Ruegeria pomeroyi DSS-3: one gene and its partner. The protein of the gene in region 1 interacts with the protein of each later gene in a pairwise test. Links are inferred from orthologs where the notes say so. Each region holds a gene or a part of one and is shown in the gene's direction. Other genes may lie near its edges. The genes, in order: SPO_RS01745 and SPO_RS12425.

Region 1 (9,818 bases):
CTTATGCGACTGCACAGGTTTCACTCAGAGCCGGTGTCGGCAAGACAACTGAATTGGGCCAATGTCAGGTAATTCCGAACGGTGGAAACTTCCAAACATCCGCTGCATTGCTTTCACAGCAGATTTCCAAACCATCGTTCAGAGCAAAAAGAGTTCCAGGGAACACGTCATGGTTTCTTGGGAACACCGGCACAATCGCGATCGTTTCTTTCAACAAAGGGATGATGGTCAGAACGCAACGGTTGGCGTCCTCTCAGTAACGCTAAGCTGGAAATTACATAAAGGAGACTCCTCAAATGGCAGTCCTCATCGACGAAAACACCAAAGTGATCTGTCAGGGCTTTACCGGCTCGCAGGGCACATTCCACTCTGAACAGGCCATCGCCTATGGCACCAAGATGGTCGGCGGTGTGACTCCCGGCAAAGGCGGGATGGAGCATCTGGGCCTGCCCGTGTTCAACTCGGTCCACGAAGCCAAGCATGTGACCGAAGCCAATGCCACCGTGATCTATGTGCCGCCGCCCTTCGCCGCCGACTCGATCCTTGAGGCGATCGACGCCCAGATGGAGGTGATCGTCTGCATCACCGAAGGCATCCCGGTTCTGGACATGATGAAGGTCAAGCGCGCGCTCGAAGGCTCGTCCTCGCGCCTGATCGGTCCCAACTGCCCCGGCGTGATCACGCCCGATGCCTGCAAGATCGGCATCATGCCCGGCCATATCCACAAGCGCGGCAGCGTTGGCGTTGTGTCCCGCTCGGGCACGCTGACCTATGAGGCGGTGAAACAGACCTCGGATATCGGTCTGGGCCAGTCCACCGCCGTGGGCATCGGCGGCGACCCGATCAAGGGGACCGAGCATATCGACGTGCTGGAATGGTTCCTGGCCGACGATGAAACCGAAAGCATCATCATGATCGGTGAAATCGGCGGCAGCGCCGAGGAAGAAGCCGCCCAGTTCCTGAAGGATGAGGCCAAGAAAGGCCGCAAGAAGCCGGTCGCCGGTTTCATCGCGGGCCGCACCGCCCCTCCGGGCCGCCGCATGGGCCACGCGGGCGCCATCGTCGCCGGCGGCAAGGGCGGCGCCGAGGACAAGATCGAAGCCATGCGTTCGGCTGGCATCGTCGTGGCCGACAGCCCGGCAACCCTGGGCGAGGCCGTGCTGGAAGCGATCGGCAAGTAAACCGCTGCCCCCGGCCCGTCGCGGGGTCGCAGGCAAATCGTGAGGACACATGACGTTCGGTCAATCCATAGGAACGTGTTTCGCGAAGTACATCACCTTCTCCGGGCGGGCCTCTCGCCCGGAGTACTGGTATTTTTTCCTGTTCCTCCTGCTGGGCAGTATCGCGGCGACCATGCTGGATGCGCTGTTGTTCGACGCCGTGACCACCACGGTCGAGACCTCGGATACCAGCACCAGCGCCCGTATCGAAAACACCGGCCCCATCGCCCCGATCTTCTCGCTTGCGGTGTTCCTGCCGCATCTGGCGGTGGCCTTTCGCCGGATGCACGACACCGGGCGCAGCGGGATTTACGCCATCCTGCCGTTCCTGCTGATGCTGTGCGCCGTGCTGGTGCTGGTCTTCGGCGTCGGCATCGCCTCCAGCTTTGCCGCCGGCGGTTCGCTCGACCTTCTCTTCACCCGCGCCACGCTGCTCTTGCTGATCCCGACGCTCGCCGTTCTGTTCATCTCGCCGCTGCTGGTTCTGTGGTGGCTGACCCGGCCCAGCCAGCCAGGCACCAATCAATACGGTCCCAATCCGGTGCGGGCGGTGGCGTCATGACTGCGACCAGGGCATATCTGGCCAGGATCCGCCAGCATCTGACACTCGCGCTTGCCGGGCTGTTCCTGTGCATTGCAACTCCGTCGCTGGCCGAAATGTTCGGACCGATCTCAGGCCAGGTGCACGGCACCGGAGCCAAGGCGCTGGTCATCGTTCTGCACGGGGATTCCGGCCCGGATTACATCACATCCTTTGCCGCCGACCTGGCCCGGCGCAATCCTCAGTCAACCGTCATCCAGATGGCGCGGCCGGGCTATTCCATTGCGGGGCGCCGAAGCAAGGGCTCCAACAGCGGTAGCCGCGATCACTATACCAAGCAGAACAACAATCTGCTCGCACAGGGCATCTCGGCTGCCAGCCAGGCGTATCCGCATAACAGGCTCGTGGTGGTGGCTCATTCCGGCGGCGCAGCACAGACCGGCACATTGCTGGGAACGGTGCCGGGCCTTATCGACATAGCAGTGATGGTATCCGGCCCATTCGACATTCCGCGCTGGCGCGCGTCGCGCGGTACGCCCTGGCCCAAGAGCCAGTCACCAATTCGCTACCTCGACCAGATACCACGACAGACCAAGATCATCGCGGTGACAGGCCAGCAGGATTCAAACACCCAACCGGGCCTTGCCCGGGACTATGTGGCAAAGGCCCAGGCGCGCGGCCTGAACGCCACATTCACCGCCATACCGAATGCAGGCCACAGTTTCAGATCGCTCAAAGAACCCGTTCTGGCCATCGCGACGCGCGAAATCCAGAGCTAGGAAAGTCAGGTGAACCAATGACCGAACAATCGCCCAACTCCCAGTTTCATGCCTCGTCCTTCATGCAGGGGCACAATGCGGAATACCTCGAACAGCTCTATGCCCGATACGCCAACGATCCCGGCGCGGTTGATGCCGCATGGGCCGAGTTCTTCCGTGCCATGGGCGATGCCGAAACGGATGTGAAGAAAGAGGCCAATGGCCCCAGCTGGGCGCGCGCCGACTGGCCGCCGATGCCCGCCGACGACCTGACCGGCGCGCTGACCGGGCAATGGGCCGAGATCGACGCCAAGGCCGCTGGTGGCAAGATCAAGGAACAGGCCGCCAAGGCCGGAGTTCCGGTCAGCGATGACCAGATCAAGCGCGCGGTGCTGGATTCGATCCGGGCGCTGATGATCATCCGGGCCTATCGTATCCGGGGCCATCTGGTGGCCGATCTCGACCCGTTGGGCATGCGCGCCAACACGCTGCATCCCGAGCTGGACCCCAAGACCTACGGCTTTGCCGATTCCGACATGGACCGGCCGATCTTCATCGACAACGTGCTGGGGCTGACCCATGCCTCGATGCGCCAGATCCTCGACATCGTGAAACGCACCTATTGCGGCACCTTCGCGCTGCAATACATGCATATCTCGAACCCTGAAGAGGCCGCCTGGCTGAAAGAGCGGATCGAAGGCTATGGCAAGGAAATCTCGTTCACCCGCGAAGGGCGCAAGGCGATCCTGAACAAGATGGTCGAGGCCGAGGGTTTCGAAAAGTTCCTGCATGTCAAATACATGGGCACCAAGCGCTTTGGCCTTGACGGCGGCGAGGCACTGATCCCCGCGATGGAACAGATCATCAAGCGCGGCGGCGCGCTGGGGGTCCGCGAAATCGTCATCGGCATGCCGCACCGTGGCCGCCTGAACATCCTGGCCAACGTGATGGGCAAGCCCTATCGCGCCATCTTCAACGAATTCCAGGGCGGCAGCTTCAAGCCCGAGGATGTCGATGGATCGGGCGACGTGAAATACCACCTCGGCGCCTCTTCGGATCGCGAGTTCGACGGCAATACCGTTCACCTCAGCCTCACCGCCAACCCCTCGCACCTCGAGGCGGTGAACCCGGTGGTTCTGGGCAAGGCCCGCGCCAAGCAGGACCAGTTCGGCGACAAGGACCGCACCTCGGTCATGCCGGTGCTGCTGCATGGCGATGCCGCCTTTGCCGGTCAGGGCGTGGTGGCCGAATGCTTCCAGCTTTCGGGTATCCGCGGCCACCGTACCGGCGGCACCATGCATATCGTGGTGAACAACCAGATCGGCTTTACCACCGCGCCGCATTTCAGCCGCTCCAGCCCCTACCCGACCGATATTGCCCTGATGGTCGAGGCGCCGATCTTTCACGTCAACGGCGACGACCCCGAGGCGGTGGTGCACGCCGCCAAGGTGGCCACCGAGTTCCGCCAGAAATTCCGCAAGGACGTGGTGCTCGACATCTTCTGCTATCGCCGGTTTGGCCATAACGAGGGCGACGAGCCCATGTTCACCAACCCGATCATGTACAAGAAGATCAAGAGCCATAAGACCACGCTGGCGCTTTATACCGAGCGTCTGGTCCGCGACGGGCTGATCCCCGAGGGCGAGATCGAGGACATGAAGGCCGCCTTCCAGGCGCATCTGAACGAAGAGTTCGAGGCTGGCAAGGACTACAAGCCCAACAAGGCCGACTGGCTGGATGGCCGCTGGTCGCATCTGGACAAGAACAAAGAGGAATATGTTCGCGGCGAAACCGCGATCACGCCCGAAACCCTGGCCGCGGTCGGCAATGCCCTGACCCGGGCACCCGAAGGGTTCTCGCTGCATCGCACCGTCGAACGCCTGCTGGAAACCAAGAAGGCGATGTTTGACAGCGGCACAGGGATCGACTGGGCCACGGGTGAGGCGCTGGCCTATGGCTCGCTTCTGACCGAGGGCTATCCGGTCCGACTGGCCGGCCAGGACGCAACGCGCGGCACCTTCAGCCAGCGCCATTCCGGCCTGATCAGCCAGGACAGCGAGGAGCGGTACTATCCGCTCAACAACATCCGCAAGGGCCAGGCGCAGTACGAAGTCATCGACTCGATGCTCAGCGAATACGCGGTGCTGGGGTTCGAGTACGGCTATTCGCTGGCCGAACCCAACGCGCTGACCCTGTGGGAGGCCCAGTTCGGCGATTTCGCCAACGGCGCCCAGATCATGTTCGACCAGTTCATCAGCTCGGGCGAAAGCAAGTGGCTGCGGATGTCGGGCCTTGTCTGCCTGCTGCCGCACGGGTTCGAGGGTCAGGGCCCCGAGCACAGCTCGGCCCGTCTGGAACGGTTCCTGCAAATGTGCGGTCAGGACAACTGGATCGTGGCCAACTGCACCACGCCGGCCAACTATTTCCACATCCTGCGCCGTCAGCTGCACCGCACCTTCCGCAAGCCGCTGATCCTGGTCACCCCGAAATCGCTGTTGCGTCACAAGCTGGCGGTTTCGCGCACCGAGGAATTCACCACCGGATCGTCCTTCCACCGGGTGCTGTGGGACGATGCGCAATACGGCAACTCGGACACAAAACTGGTCGCCGATGACAAGATCAAGCGGGTCGTTCTGTGCTCGGGCAAGGTCTATTTCGACCTTCTCGAAGAGCGCGACGCGCGCGGCATCGACGATGTCTATCTGCTCAGGATCGAGCAGTACTACCCCTTCCCGGCCCATTCGCTCATCAACGAGCTGGAGCGGTTCAAGGGGGCCGAAATGGTCTGGTGCCAGGAAGAACCCAAGAACCAGGGCGCGTGGAGCTTCATCGAGCCCAATATCGAATGGGTGCTGACCCGCATCGGCGCCAAGCACACCCGCCCGACCTATGTCGGCCGTGCCACTTCGGCCTCGCCCGCGACCGGTCTGGCCAGCCAACACAAAGCCCAACAAGAGGCGCTCGTGAACGAAGCGCTGAGCATCGAAGGAAAATAAGCGATGACGATCGAAGTTCGTGTCCCCACGCTTGGCGAATCCGTGACCGAGGCCACCGTGGCCACCTGGTTCAAGAAACCCGGCGACGCCGTGGCCGTCGACGAGATGCTCTGTGAGCTGGAAACCGACAAGGTGACCGTCGAGGTCCCCGCCCCTGCCGCCGGTGTGATGGGTGATATTGTCGCCAAGGAAGGCGAAACGGTTGGCGTCAACGCGCTGCTGGCCACCATTACCGCCGGTGAAGGGGCCGCTGCGGCCCCCGCCGCACCTGCCGCAGCCGCACCCGCCGCCAGCTCGGGCGGTTCGGTCGATGTCATGGTGCCGACCTTGGGTGAATCGGTGACCGAGGCCACCGTCTCGACCTGGTTCAAGAAGGTCGGCGACAGTGTCGCGCAGGACGAGATGCTGTGCGAGCTGGAGACCGACAAGGTCTCGGTCGAAGTGCCCGCACCCGCGTCGGGCGTATTGACCGAAATCGTCGCCGCCGAAGGCGCCACCGTGAACGCATCTGCCAAGCTGGCGGTGATCTCGGGCAGCGCCTCGGGCGCCAGCCCTGCTCCGGCCGCCCCCGCCGCCGCGGTCACCCCCGCGGTCGCCACGGGCAAGGACATCGCCAACGCGCCCTCGGCGGAAAAGGCGATGGCCGAGGCCGGGATCACCCCCGCGCAGGTCACCGGAACCGGGCGCGATGGTCGCATCATGAAAGAGGATGTCACTGCCGCCGTGGCCGCCGCAGCAGCCGCGCCGGCCCCTGCCGCTGCCGCTCCGGCCCCTGCCGCCGCCCCCCGCGCGCCCGCCCTTGCGGAGGATGCCGCGCGCGAAGAGCGCGTCCGCATGACCCGCCTGCGCCAGACCATCGCCCGCCGCCTGAAGGATGCCCAGAACACCGCCGCGATCCTGACCACCTATAACGAGGTCGACATGACCGAGGTGATGGCGCTGCGCAACACCTACAAGGACGCGTTCGAGAAGAAGCACGGCGTGCGCATGGGCTTCATGTCCTTCTTCACCAAGGCCTGCTGCCACGCGCTGAAGGAGGTGCCCGAGGTCAACGCCGAGATCGACGGCCAGGACATCGTCTACAAGAACTACGTGCATATGGGCGTCGCCGCGGGTACGCCGCAGGGCCTGGTGGTGCCGGTGATCCGCGACGCCGACCAGATGTCCTTTGCCGAGATCGAAAAGGCGATCGCCGAAAAGGGCAAGCGCGCCCGTGACGGCAAGCTGTCCATGGCGGAAATGCAGGGCGGCACCTTCACGATCTCGAACGGCGGCGTCTATGGCTCGCTCATGTCCTCTCCGATCCTGAACCCCCCGCAGTCGGGCATCCTCGGCATGCACAAGATCCAGGACCGCCCGATGGTCATCAACGGCGAGATCAAGATCCGCCCGATGATGTACCTGGCGCTGTCCTACGATCACCGCATCGTCGACGGCAAGGGCGCGGTGACCTTCCTCGTGCGCGTGAAAGAGGCGCTGGAAGATCCCCGCCGCCTGCTGATGGATCTGTAAACCAAGGCAACTGGCCTCGCATCCGTCGGGATGCGGGGCCGCAACCACCCAATATCGGGCGGGGCCAGCAAGAACGGGTAGTACGAGTCAGATGATTGTCGGATTGCCAACCAGATTTGACGCGCGCCGGACCACGCACGGGCGGCACCTTGCCTTACATGCCGGATCAAAAGGACACTGACCCATGGCAACCCATGCCCTCTGGCAGGCCGATGTGGCCGATTTCGACGCCTGGCTCAAGGTGTTCCGCGAGGATCGCGCGATGCGCAAGGCGGCGGGCATCCGCGACCTGCATATCTGGCGCGACCCGGATCGCGCCGATCATGCGGTGGCGCTTTTCGAGATCACCAACCTCGCCTCTGCCCAGGCCTTTTTCGACAGCGAGGAACTGGCCATGCATCACGAACGCGGCGGCATCGCCCATATCACGGTGAAGCTGCTGACACCGGTCTGATCCGGCGGCAACACGATAATTCAGGCACCGGGCCGCAACAGCCCGTCCGGCGCACACGAAGGAGAGATAAAATGGCAACCTATGACGTCATCATCATCGGCGCAGGCCCCGGCGGCTATGTCTGCGCCATCCGCTGCGCCCAGCTGGGTTTGAAAACCGCCGTGGTCGAGGGCCGCGAAACCCTGGGCGGCACCTGCCTGAACGTGGGCTGCATCCCGTCCAAGGCGCTGCTGCACGCCTCGCATTCGCTGCACGAGGCGCAACACAACTTTGCCAAGATGGGACTCAAGGGCAAAAGCCCTTCGGTCGACTGGAAGCAGATGCTCGCCTACAAGGACGAGGTGATCGAGGGCAATACCAAGGGCATCGAATTCCTGTTCAAGAAGAACAAGATCGACTGGATCAAGGGCTGGGCCTCGATCCCTGCCGCGGGCAAGGTGCAGGTGGGCGACGACACCCACGAGGCGAAGAACATCATCATCGCCTCCGGCTCCGAACCGGCCTCGTTGCCGGGTGTCGAGGTGGACGAGAAGACCGTCGTGACCTCGACCGGCGCGCTGGAACTGGGCAAGATCCCGAAATCCCTGGTGGTGATCGGCGCCGGTGTCATCGGGCTGGAACTGGGCTCGGTCTATGCCCGCCTGGGTGCCGAGGTGACGGTGGTCGAGTTCCTCGACGTGATCACCCCCGGCATGGACGGCGAAGTGCAAAAGACCTTCCAGCGCATCCTGAAAAAGCAGGGCCTGACCTTCGTCATGGGTGCCGCGGTGCAAAAGACCGAAATCGCCAGGGGCAAGGCCAAGGTCACCTACAAGCTGCTGAAAAAGGACACCGAGCACGAGATCGAGGCAGATACCGTGCTGGTTGCCACCGGGCGCAAACCCTATACTGCGGGTCTGGGCCTCGACAAGCTGGGGATCGAGATGACCCAGCGCGGCCAGATCAAGGTGGGCAAGGACTGGCAGACCAACGTGCCCGGCATCTACGCCATCGGCGACGTGATCGAAGGCCCGATGCTCGCCCACAAGGCCGAGGACGAGGGGATGGCCGCCGCCGAACAGGTCGCGGGCAAGCATGGTCATGTCAACTATGGCGTCATTCCCGGCGTGATCTACACAACGCCCGAGGTCGCCAATGTCGGCGCCACCGAGGAAAGCCTCAAGGCCGAGGGCCGCGCCTACAAGGTCGGCAAGTTCATGTTCATGGGCAATGGCCGCGCCAAGGCCAATTTCGCTAGTGACGGCTTCGTCAAGATCCTCGCCGACAAGGAGACAGACCGCATCCTTGGCGCCCATATCATCGGCCCGGCAGCGGGCGAACTGATCCACGAGGTCTGCGTCGCCATGGAATTCGGCGCCTCGGCCGAGGATCTGGCGCTGACCTGCCACGCACACCCGACCTATTCCGAGGCTGTGCGCGAGGCGGCGCTGGCCTGCGGCGACGGCCCGATCCACTCGTAACACCGTCAAAGCCTCGGGGCGGCGGCACCGCCGCCCCGGCATAGGCGCCCTCAAGGCTTCAATTCGCTGGAAATACTCCGAGGGAGGCGCCGTCAGGCGACGGGGGCAGCGCCCCCTGCCGTGCCTCAACCCTGCGCGGTCTCATATCCTGCTTCGCGCATCAACCGGTCCGAGGCGCCCTCGATCTCGGTCTCCAGGCGCCGCATGAACGCATCACGCGGCACACCCGGCGGAATCGGTTCCAGGAACTCGACCACCGCGCGCCCCGGCTTTCGCAGCAGCCCGTCACGCGGCCAGAACAGCCCGACATTGGTCGCCACCGGAATGCAGCTGTATTGCAGCCCCTCATACAGAACCGCACTGCCCACCTTATAGGGTTTGGACACGCCCGGTGCGACCCGTGTGCCCTGCGGATAGATCACCAATTGGCCGGGCTCGGCAAATTCCTTGGCCACGTCCTTGACCATCCTGGCCACCGCCGCCCCGCGCTTGCCCCGGTTCACCGGGATGCAGCCCAGGCGCTTGGCATAGACCCCGATCACCGGCGTCCACAACAGCTCGCGTTTCATGATGAACTTGCCATGCGGTACCGCGTGAAAGATCAGCAGGATGTCAAAGAACGACTGGTGTTTGGCGGCGATCAGCACCTCACCCGTCGGCACCGGCCCACGTATCTCACCATGAATGCCGACCATCCAGCGCGCCATCCAGATGGTGCTGCGCGCATAAAGCTTGCAGGCCCTGAGCGCGCCCTTCTTCGAGACCAGCGCATAAGGGGTAAAGAGCAGCCCCAGGATGGCCATCCAGATATAGATGACGATGGTAAAGACGATGGAACGCACCCACTGCATCATCATGCAAGCTCCTTCAACCTGCG
Region 2 (9,285 bases), 2.2 Mb from region 1 along the record:
GCGGCGGTCTATTTCCTGAGCAACAATTCGGACGTCTGGGCAGGCTGGGTCAATGACGCCGCCCGCGAGAAGCTGGCCGCCCTGATCAAGTAAGCGGCACCTGCCGCCGGGCTGCCCCATGTGGCCCGGCGGTTCAGACACCGGCAAACGCGCACCCGACACCATGCGGGATATGTCCGAGACAACCTTGAAAGGGGCTCGTTCTCATGGCCACCTATGATTTTCTGTTCAACAGCCTCGGCTTGCGCGATTGGTGCGATGCCGGCAAGACCGGCGAAGCGACGCTGTCGATGGCCGATCTGCTGGCCAAGGCCGGCGGCAAGACCGAGACAAGCCTGTTCAACCTGCCCTTTCCCTCGCTTGACGAGCTGAACAGGGCCTGCGCCGCCTTTGCCAAATCGCGCGATGTGACCAAGGGGGTCGAAGAGGGGTTTCTGGCGGCAAAGGGCGTATTGCGCTTCGTGCTGGACCCGCTGACCCAACCGCTGAGCTGGATGCTGGAATTCGCGCTCGCCACATTCGAGGCGACACCCTGGTGGATCATGATGCCGCTGCTGGCGCTGGTGGTCTTCTTTGCCTCGCGCTCGATGCGCCTGGTCGGGTTCGTCATGGCCTGCCTGATGTTCCTGGCCTTTGTCGATCACTATGACCACGCCATGCAGACGCTGGCGATCATCTTTGTCTGCGCCTTTCTCTGCGTGCTGTTCGGGGTGCCCATCGGCATCGCCATGTCACGCAACGACCGGCTGCAACGCATGACCATCCCGATCCTGGACATGCTGCAGACCCTGCCCTCGTTCGTCTATCTGATCCCGCTGATCTTTCTCTTTTCGGTGACCGAGCCAAAGCTCTACGGCATCGCCATCATCCTTTACGCCATCGTGCCCGTCATCCGCCTGACCGATCTGGGGATCCGGCTGGTGGACAGGGACGTGATCGAGGCCGCCGACAGTTTCGGCATGACCGACCGGCAGAAGCTGTTTGGCGTGCAGATCCCGCTGGCCCTGCCCAACATCATGGCCGGGGTGAACCAGACCATCATGATGAGCCTTGCCATGGTCGTCATCGCCTCGTTGGTCTCGGCGCCGGGCCTGGGGGTTCTGGTCCTGCGCGGCATCCGCAACCTTGAACTGGGCGTCGGCCTTGTGTCCGGCCTGGGCATCGTGCTGCTGGCGGTGATCCTGGACCGGGTCACCAAGGCCGCGCTCAACCGCGTCAACGCCGCGCAACAGCACTGAGGGACACGGGTATGAGCGACAATATCAAGGTTTCGATCCGCAACCTCTACAAGATCTTCGGGGCCGATCCGAAAGCGGCGCTGAAACATGTGCTGGAGGGCATGTCCAAGGCCGATCTGCTGAAACAGCACCGCCATGTTCTGGGGCTGCGCGACATCAATGTCGACATGCGCGAGGGCGAGATCACCGTGATCATGGGCCTGTCGGGCTCGGGCAAGTCGACGCTGATCCGCCACCTCAACCGCCTGATCGAGCCCACCTCGGGCGAGGTGCGGGTCGATGACAAGGACGTGCTGGCCTATGACGAGGAACAGCTGCGCAACCTGCGCCGCGAGGTCATGTCGATGGTGTTCCAGAAATTCGCCCTGCTGCCGCACAAGACCGTGGCCGAGAACGCGGGCACCACGCTGAAGGTGCGCGGCGTGGCCAAGCGGGATTATCTGGTCGAGGCCGACAAATGGCTGGATCGGGTGGGGCTGCATGGCTATGGCAACCACTATCCGCACCAGCTGTCGGGCGGCATGCAGCAGCGGGTCGGGATCGCGCGCGCGCTGACCTCGAACTCGCCGATCATGCTGATGGACGAGGCGTTCTCGGCGCTCGATCCGCTGATCCGCACCGACATGCAGGACCTGTTGCTGGAGTTGCAGACCGAACTGCACAAGACCATTGTCTTCATCACCCATGACCTGGACGAGGCGCTGAAACTGGCCGACCATCTGGTGATCCTGAAGGATGGCTATGTTGTCCAGCAGGGCGAGCCGCAGCATATCCTGCTCAACCCGAACGATCCCTATATCGAGGACTTCGTCAGCGACATCAACCGCGCCCGGGTGCTGCGGGTGCGCTCGATCATGACACCGCTCGACGGCCAGCCGGTGCCGCCCGATGCACATGGCGAGGTCGATTATGACGATACGCTGGAAAGCATGATTGCCCGCTCGGGCGGCGACACCTCGCACCGCTATGTCGTGATACGGGACAGCGCGCCGGTCGGCACTCTCGACATGACGCATCTGGTCAAGGCGCTGGTGCCCCGCGTGGCAACCGAGGCAAGCGCGCGAAAGGCCTGACGCGCCGGTGGTTCGCCCTCCATCGGGCCTTGCGACGTGGCAGATGAAAAAAACCGCCCCGGATGACGGGGCGGTCTTGATGTCTTTTCTGGGTCGAAAACCCGGTGGCGGTTAGCCGACCAGTTCGATGCCCGAGAAGAAATAGGCGATCTCGACTGCAGCGGTTTCCGGCGCGTCCGAACCGTGGACCGAGTTTTCGCCGACCGACTCGGCAAACTCGGCGCGGATGGTGCCGGGTGCCGCGTCGGCGGGGTTGGTGGCGCCCATCACTTCGCGGTTCTTGGCAATGGCGTTCTCGCCTTCCAGCACCTGCACCACGACCGGGGCCGAGGACATGAATTCGCACAGTTCGTCATAGAACGGGCGCTCGGCATGCACTCCGTAGAAAACGCCGGCCTGTTCCTTGGTCATGTGGATGCGCTTCTGCGCCACGATGCGCAGGCCGGCTTCCTCGAACTTGGCGTTGATCTTGCCGGTCAGGTTGCGGCGGGTTGCATCGGGCTTGATGATCGAGAAGGTACGTTCCAGTGCCATCGGGGCTCTCCTTGAATCTGGCGGCGCGCCTCTCGCGCCGAATGTATCGCGCGCCGCCTAGCACGATGGGGCACGCAAGGAAAGTGCCATGATGGCAAATCCCGGGCCTGAGACCGGATTGCCGGGTCAGGTGTCGGGCAAAGGCTCGCGCAGGTCGACCCAGCGCACATAGAGTACCGCCAGAAGACCCAGGAAACTTGACCCGGACATCAACCCCAATACGGCAAAGGGGGCATTCTCGGCCGATACGACGATCCCCGTAACCGTGGTCAGGACTGCCCCCAATGCAACCGTCAGCGCCCCGGACAACCCTGCGGCGCTGGCGGCCAGCCGGGGCCGGACCGACATCAGGCCCGCCACGGCATTTGCGTTGGTCAGGCCGTTGCCAAAGCCGACCAACACCGCCGACCCGAAGAACACCCAGACCGAACCCGCACCCGTCAGGAACAGGATCAGCCCTATTGCCGGGCCAGTTGACGCAATGATCCGCCCCAGGAGGATCATCGTCGTAAGCCGGGTGCGCGCCGCAATGCGACCGGTGACAAAGTTGCCTACCATGAAACCGCCCGTGATGATGCCGATCCCCAATCCCAACAGGGCCGGACTCAGATCGAACCAGGCGGCCGCCACCAGGGGTGCACCCGTTATGAACGCGTAGAATCCGCCGATCGAAAAGGAAGCGCAAAGCGCGTAGCCCCAGAACCGGCGCGACCGAAAGAGATGCGGATATTGCTGCCATTGCGCCTTGAAGGTTACGGACCGCTCGGTATTGGTCTCGCCAAAATCGACCCAAAGCAGCGCAAGCATCACCGCGCCCAGGATCGAATAGAGCACAAACCCCGCGCGCCAGCCGAACAGCATATCCAACGCGCCCCCCAGCATGGGGCCAAGCATGGGGGCCAGCGCCATCGCCATGGCGACATACCCCAGTTTGCTTGCCGCCTCGTTGGGCGGGTACTGATCGCGGATGGAGGCGCTGGAAGAGATCGGACCGGCCACCACAGCCGCCTGCAACAAACGAAAGCCCAGAAAGACCCAGATCGACCCAGCCAGCACGCAGCCGATCGACGCGACCAGAAAGATCGCCATGGCGATCAGCAGGACGGGCCTGCGGCCGAACCGGTCCGACAGCGGGCCGATGATCAGTTGCAGGATCGCCGAAACGCCGAGGTAACCGGCAATCGCAAGGTTGATCAGCCCATAATCAACCTCGAAATCCTGCCCCATGTGCGCAAGCGACGGCAGAAACATGTTCAACGTCAGCACCGAAAGCGCGGTGAGCAGAACAAGCGTGATCAGATGCGGCGGGTTGGATGCGTGGCGCATGAGCGGGTCCGGCGGTTTGGACGGTAAATCCGCGCTATCACGGTCGCGTGCGCCTGACCATCCCAAGCCGCTGGCGGCCCCCTCACCTGTCTGTTATGAGCGCGCCCATGTTGAGGATCGAAAACATCACTTACGCGGTCGAGGGCCGGCCGCTGTTCGACGGTGCCAGCGCCGTCATTCCCGATGGCCACAAGGTCGGCCTGGTGGGCCGCAACGGCACCGGCAAAACCACGCTGTTCCGGCTGATCCGGGGCGAGCTGGCGCTGGAAACCGGCACCATCGCCCTGCCCCGCCGCGCCCGCATCGGCGGCGTCGCACAAGAGGCGCCCGCCTCGGACGTGTCGCTGATCGACACGGTGCTGGCCGCAGATACCGAGCGCGCCGCGCTGATGGCCGAGGCGGAAACCGCCACCGACCCGATCCGCATTGCCGAAGTGCAGACCCGGCTGGCCGATATCGACGCCTGGAGCGCGCCGGCGCGCGCCGCTTCGATCCTCAAGGGGCTGGGGTTCGACGATGACGAACAGCTCAAACCCTGCTCCGATTTCTCGGGCGGCTGGCGGATGCGGGTGGCGCTGGCGGCGGTGCTGTTTTCCCAGCCCGACCTGCTGCTGCTCGATGAACCGACCAACTATCTCGACCTCGAAGGGGCGCTGTGGCTAGAAAGCTATCTGGCGAAATACCCCCATACGGTGATCATCATCAGCCACGACCGCGGGTTGTTGAACCGCGCCGTGGGCGCGATCCTGCATCTGGAGGACCGCAAGCTGACCCTCTATCAGGGGCCCTATGAACAGTTCGCCCGCCAGCGCGCCGAAAACCTGGCCCAGGCCCAGGCGATGGCCAAGAAGCAGGAGGCGCGCCGCGCGCATCTGCAATCTTATGTCGACCGCTTCCGCTACAAGGCGGACAAGGCCAAACAGGCGCAATCCCGCCTCAAGGCGCTGGCCCGGATGCAGCCGATCAGCAGCCCCCAAGAGGCCGCATTGCGCGCCTTCACCTTTCCCAAACCGGAGGAGATGTCGCCGCCGATCATCCATCTCGAAGGCGGGGTGACAGGATATGGGCAGACCGAGGTCCTGAAACGGCTGAACCTGCGCATCGACCAGGACGACCGGATCGCGCTGTTGGGCAAGAACGGTCAGGGCAAATCCACCCTGTCGAAACTGCTCTCGGACCGGCTGCCGCTGATGGCGGGCCGGATGACCCGCTCGCCCAAGCTCAGGATCGGCTATTTCGCCCAGCATCAGGTCGACGAGCTGTATGTGGACGAAACCCCGCTCGACCACCTGCGCCGTCTGCGCCCGGGCGAGACGCCCGCCAAGTGGCGGGCGCGGCTGGCGGGCTTTGGCCTTGGCGCCGAGCAGGCGGAAACCGCGGTGGGGCGGCTCTCGGGCGGGCAAAAGGCGCGCCTCAGCCTGCTGATCGCCACCCTTGACGCGCCCCATATGCTGATCCTCGACGAGCCGACCAACCACCTTGATATCGAAAGCCGCGAAGCGCTGGTCGAGGCGCTGACCGATTATACCGGCGCGGTGATCCTGGTCAGCCACGACATGCACCTGCTGACCCTTGTCGCCGACCGGCTGTGGCTGGTTTCGGACGGGTCGGTAAAACCCTTCGAGGGCGATCTTGAGGCCTATCGCGACTTCCTTCTGGCGCGCGACAAGCCGGAATCCCCCAAACCGGCAGAGGCCAAGCCCAAACGCGCCAGCCGCGACACGGTGCTGGCGCTGCGGGCCGAGCTGCGCAAATGCGAGGAGCGGGTCGAGAAGCTGAGCGAGATGCACGACAAACTGGCCGCCAAACTGGCCGATCCCGCGCTTTATGCCGATGACAAGGTCTCTGATCTTGAGGTCTGGAACCGCAAATATGCGGAACTGAAGGACGCGATGGAGCGGGCCGAGACCCTGTGGATGGAGGCGCAGGAGAAGCTCGACGCGGTGCAGGCGACATGATCGTCCGTCAGGCAGGCCCGGCCGATGCAGCCGCAATGAGCGCGGTGTTGCACCCCATCCTGACCGGCTGGAACAGCGCGCGCAGCGGTGATGCGGAGACGGTCCTGACCCGCTACATCGACGATCCCGACCGGCTGAGCTGTGCCGTGGCCTGCGAGGGTGAACGCATCCTCGGTTTTCAGTCGCTGAAACTCGCACGCGCCGGGAATGTTTACGACTTGCCCGCCGGCTGGGGCATCATCGGCACCTACGTCGCGGGTGATGCCGGCCGCCGGGGCATCGGGCGGGCGCTGTTTACCGAAACACTGGCCGCAGCGCGGCGCGCCGGGCTGGCCCATATCGACGCCACCATCGGCGCGGACAACGCGCAGGGCCTTCCCTATTACTCCGCTCTGGGCTTTCAGACCTGGCGCGAACTTGACGGCGCCGTTGGCAAGCGGTTCGACCTGAGCGCAACCGAGCAGACGGAGGGGACATGATCGACACCGCCTTTCTGATCACCGCATTCACCACGCTTTTCGTGGTGATCGACCCGCCGGGCCAGACGCCGATCTTCATGGCGCTGACCCAGGGTATGGACAGCCGCACCAAACGCGCCATCGCGCTGCGCGCCTGCCTGACGGCGGCGGGGATCCTGGCGATGTTCGCGGCCTTTGGCGAGGCGGTGCTGGGTTTTGTCGGCATCTCGATGCCCGCCTTTCGGGTCGCGGGCGGCGTGCTCTTGTTCCTCACCGCGCTCGACATGCTGTTCGAGCGGCGCACCAAGCGGCGCGAGGACCGGGCCGAGGCCGAGGAACACGCCGACCCCTCGGTGTTTCCGCTGGGCATACCGTTGATCGCCGGTCCCGGCTCGATCGCCACCATGATCCTGCTGGCAGGCCAGCATCCGGGCGCCGAGGGGCTGGCCACGGTGATTGCGGTCATGCTGGCGGTGCTGGCGGTGGTGCTGTTCCTCTACCTGATCTCGGGTCTGTTGGGGCGGCTTCTGGGCAAGACCGGGCTGAACGTGGTGACCCGCCTCTTGGGCATGCTGCTGGCGGCGCTGGCGGTGCAGTTCATCCTCGACGGGCTCAGGGCCTTTGGCTTTGCCAGCTGACACCCCATATCGGTAAGGACCCGACAGGAAAGGCCGCCCATGGACGCAGACAACACCGCCCACCTGATCTATCTGTCGCTGCTTGGCGCGGCGCTTGTGTTCTGGTTCATCAGCCACAACCGCGCCAGCCTGGGCAAAACGCTGCAAATGGCGCTGGCCTGGGTGTTCATCTTCGTGGGCGTGATTGCGGTGGTGGGCCTGTGGGGCGATATTCGCAGCACCGTCGCCGGCACGCCGCGCATCTCGGTCAGCGAAAACCGGGTCGAAATCCCGCGCAGCCCGGATGGCCATTACTATGCCACCCTCATTATCGAGGACAAACCGCTGCGTTTTCTGGTCGATACCGGCGCCAGTCAGGTGGTGCTGAGCCATGCGGATGCCGAACGGTTGGGCATCGACACATCCGCGCTCAACTACTTCGGGCGCGCCTATACCGCCAATGGCGAGGTGCGCACCGCGCCGGTGAAACTGGGCCGGGTGCAGCTGGGCGGGTTCACCGACCAGGGCGTCACCGCCTGGGTGAACGAGGGCGAGATGAGTGAATCGCTTCTCGGCATGGACTACTTGCAACGCTTCCGCAGTATCGAGATCGCGGGCGGAACATTGGTGCTGGCGCGCTGAACGGTCGCGGGCAGGCGCTTGCGTGACGCATCCGGCGCTGCCCGGACGCGCCATTCATGTGCATTCTGACGCCACCCTGCCCTGACCGGAGCCACCCGTATGAGCCATTTTCCCTATGACCTCACCGCGCCCATCGGCTGCGCCGCCACCCTTGGGCTGATCGTTTTGCAGGCCGACGAGACGGTAGAGCAGGATTTCCAGCGCCTCTTCGCGGCCCCCGATCAGGCGCTTTATGTCACCCGCATCCCCTCGGGCGCGGATGTGACGCCCGAGACCCTGCGCCAGATGGAACGCGACCTGCCGCACTCGGCCAGCCTGCTGCCGCCCTCGGTGGCCTTCTCGACGGTGGGCTATGCCTGCACCTCGGGCGCGACCATGATCGGGCCGGACCGGGTGGCGGAGCTGATCCGGGGCGCCTGCGACACACAGGCCAGCACCGATCCGCTGACGGCGGCGCGCGCCGCCCTGCGCGCGTTGGGCATCACCCGGCTGGGCATCGTGTCACCCTATGTGGCCTCGGTCGCCGAACCGGTGCGCCAGGCGCTGGGTGCCGCAGGGGTCGAGACACCCGAAACGCTCAGCTTCGGCGAGGCGAGCGAGGCGCGGGTGGCGCGGATCGACCCGGCCTCGATCCGGGCAGCGGCGCTGGAGCTGGGCCGGCGCGGCGGTCTGGACGGGCTGTTCCTGAGCTGCACCAACCTGCGCACGCTGGATGTGATCGACGAGATCGAAACCGAACTGGGCCTGCCTGTGGTCAGTTCAAACCTGGCGCTAGCCTGGCATATGGCCTCGCAGGCCGGGCTGACCCTGCCCGACGCGCCGGGGCGGCTGATGCGGCAGCTGGCGGGCTGAGGCCCCGCGTCAGTCCCGATCAAAGGCCGCTAGCATCGCCGCGCGCAGCCGTGCCACATCCGCATCGACGGGCGCGGCGGGGTCGCAAACGAAGGGGGCCAGCACCTCGACCCGGATTGCCCCGCCTTGCGGCAGAACCCGACCCCGTGGCAGCAACCGATCCGAGTCGTGGATGACGATGGGCCGAATGGTGCGGCCGCTGGCGCGCGCCGCCAGCACTGCGCCCGCCTTGAACGGGCCCAGCGTCTCGCCGCCGGTGCGGGTGCCCTCGGGGAACAGTACCACCGAGCGGCGCGCCGGCATCTCGCGCACCGCCGCGCTCAGCGTCTCCATCGCCAGACTGCCGTTCTTGCGGTCGATCTCGACCAGCCCGGCACCGGTGAAACCCGTGCGCAGCAGCGGATGGCGGCACAGCTCTTTCTTGGCGGCAAAGGTGAACCATTTCGCGTCCGGCACCGCATCCATCAGCGCAAACCCGTCCAGATGGCTGCGGTGGTTGATCACGATGATGCTGTCGCGATCCTGCGCCAGCGCGGCGCGCTCGGCCTCGGTGATCTCGACCCGGATGCCCAGCAGCCACAACAGCC

What was found.
Region 2: the proteins of SPO_RS01745 (region 1) and SPO_RS12425 interact in binary tests that used the Escherichia coli proteins (3 or more experiments, as listed by UniProt). The link is inferred for Ruegeria pomeroyi DSS-3 from one-to-one orthologs.

Annotation. Positions count from the first base shown.
Region 1 is NC_003911.12:350,844-360,661, reverse strand. What follows is about bases 2,186-5,715. They hold SPO_RS01745 (2-oxoglutarate dehydrogenase E1 component), read left to right. Parts: upstream 2,186-2,557; coding sequence 2,558-5,515; downstream 5,516-5,715. Other genes in these bases: odhB (2-oxoglutarate dehydrogenase complex dihydrolipoyllysine-residue succinyltransferase), read left to right, coding at 5,519-5,715; SPO_RS01750 (alpha/beta hydrolase family protein), read left to right, coding at 2,186-2,540. Outside these bases: SPO_RS22730 (hypothetical protein), read left to right, coding at 1-260; sucD (succinate--CoA ligase subunit alpha), read left to right, coding at 297-1,181; SPO_RS01755 (DUF805 domain-containing protein), read left to right, coding at 1,231-1,782; more of SPO_RS01750, read left to right, coding at 1,878-2,185; more of odhB, read left to right, coding at 5,716-7,027; SPO_RS01735 (hypothetical protein), read left to right, coding at 7,212-7,481; lpdA (dihydrolipoyl dehydrogenase), read left to right, coding at 7,553-8,941; SPO_RS01725 (lysophospholipid acyltransferase family protein), read right to left, coding at 9,067-9,798; SPO_RS01720 (cell division protein FtsX), read right to left, coding at 9,795-9,818. UniProt on the Escherichia coli protein: E1 component of the 2-oxoglutarate dehydrogenase (OGDH) complex which catalyzes the decarboxylation of 2-oxoglutarate, the first step in the conversion of 2-oxoglutarate to succinyl-CoA and CO(2).
Region 2 is NC_003911.12:2,594,959-2,604,243, forward strand. The notes cover bases 3,707-6,703. They hold SPO_RS12425 (ABC-F family ATP-binding cassette domain-containing protein), read left to right. Parts: upstream 3,707-4,278; coding sequence 4,279-6,129; downstream 6,130-6,703. Other genes in these bases: SPO_RS12420 (Bcr/CflA family efflux MFS transporter), read right to left, coding at 3,707-4,171; SPO_RS12430 (GNAT family N-acetyltransferase), read left to right, coding at 6,126-6,608; SPO_RS12435 (MarC family protein), read left to right, coding at 6,605-6,703. Outside these bases: SPO_RS12400 (ABC transporter substrate-binding protein), read left to right, coding at 1-93; SPO_RS12405 (ABC transporter permease), read left to right, coding at 207-1,238; SPO_RS12410 (quaternary amine ABC transporter ATP-binding protein), read left to right, coding at 1,250-2,311; ndk (nucleoside-diphosphate kinase), read right to left, coding at 2,423-2,845; more of SPO_RS12420, read right to left, coding at 2,972-3,706; more of SPO_RS12435, read left to right, coding at 6,704-7,225; SPO_RS12440 (retropepsin-like aspartic protease family protein), read left to right, coding at 7,265-7,846; SPO_RS12445 (maleate cis-trans isomerase family protein), read left to right, coding at 7,946-8,698; SPO_RS12450 (lysophospholipid acyltransferase family protein), read right to left, coding at 8,708-9,285. UniProt on the Escherichia coli protein: Genetic data indicate it may be involved in ribosome assembly or function.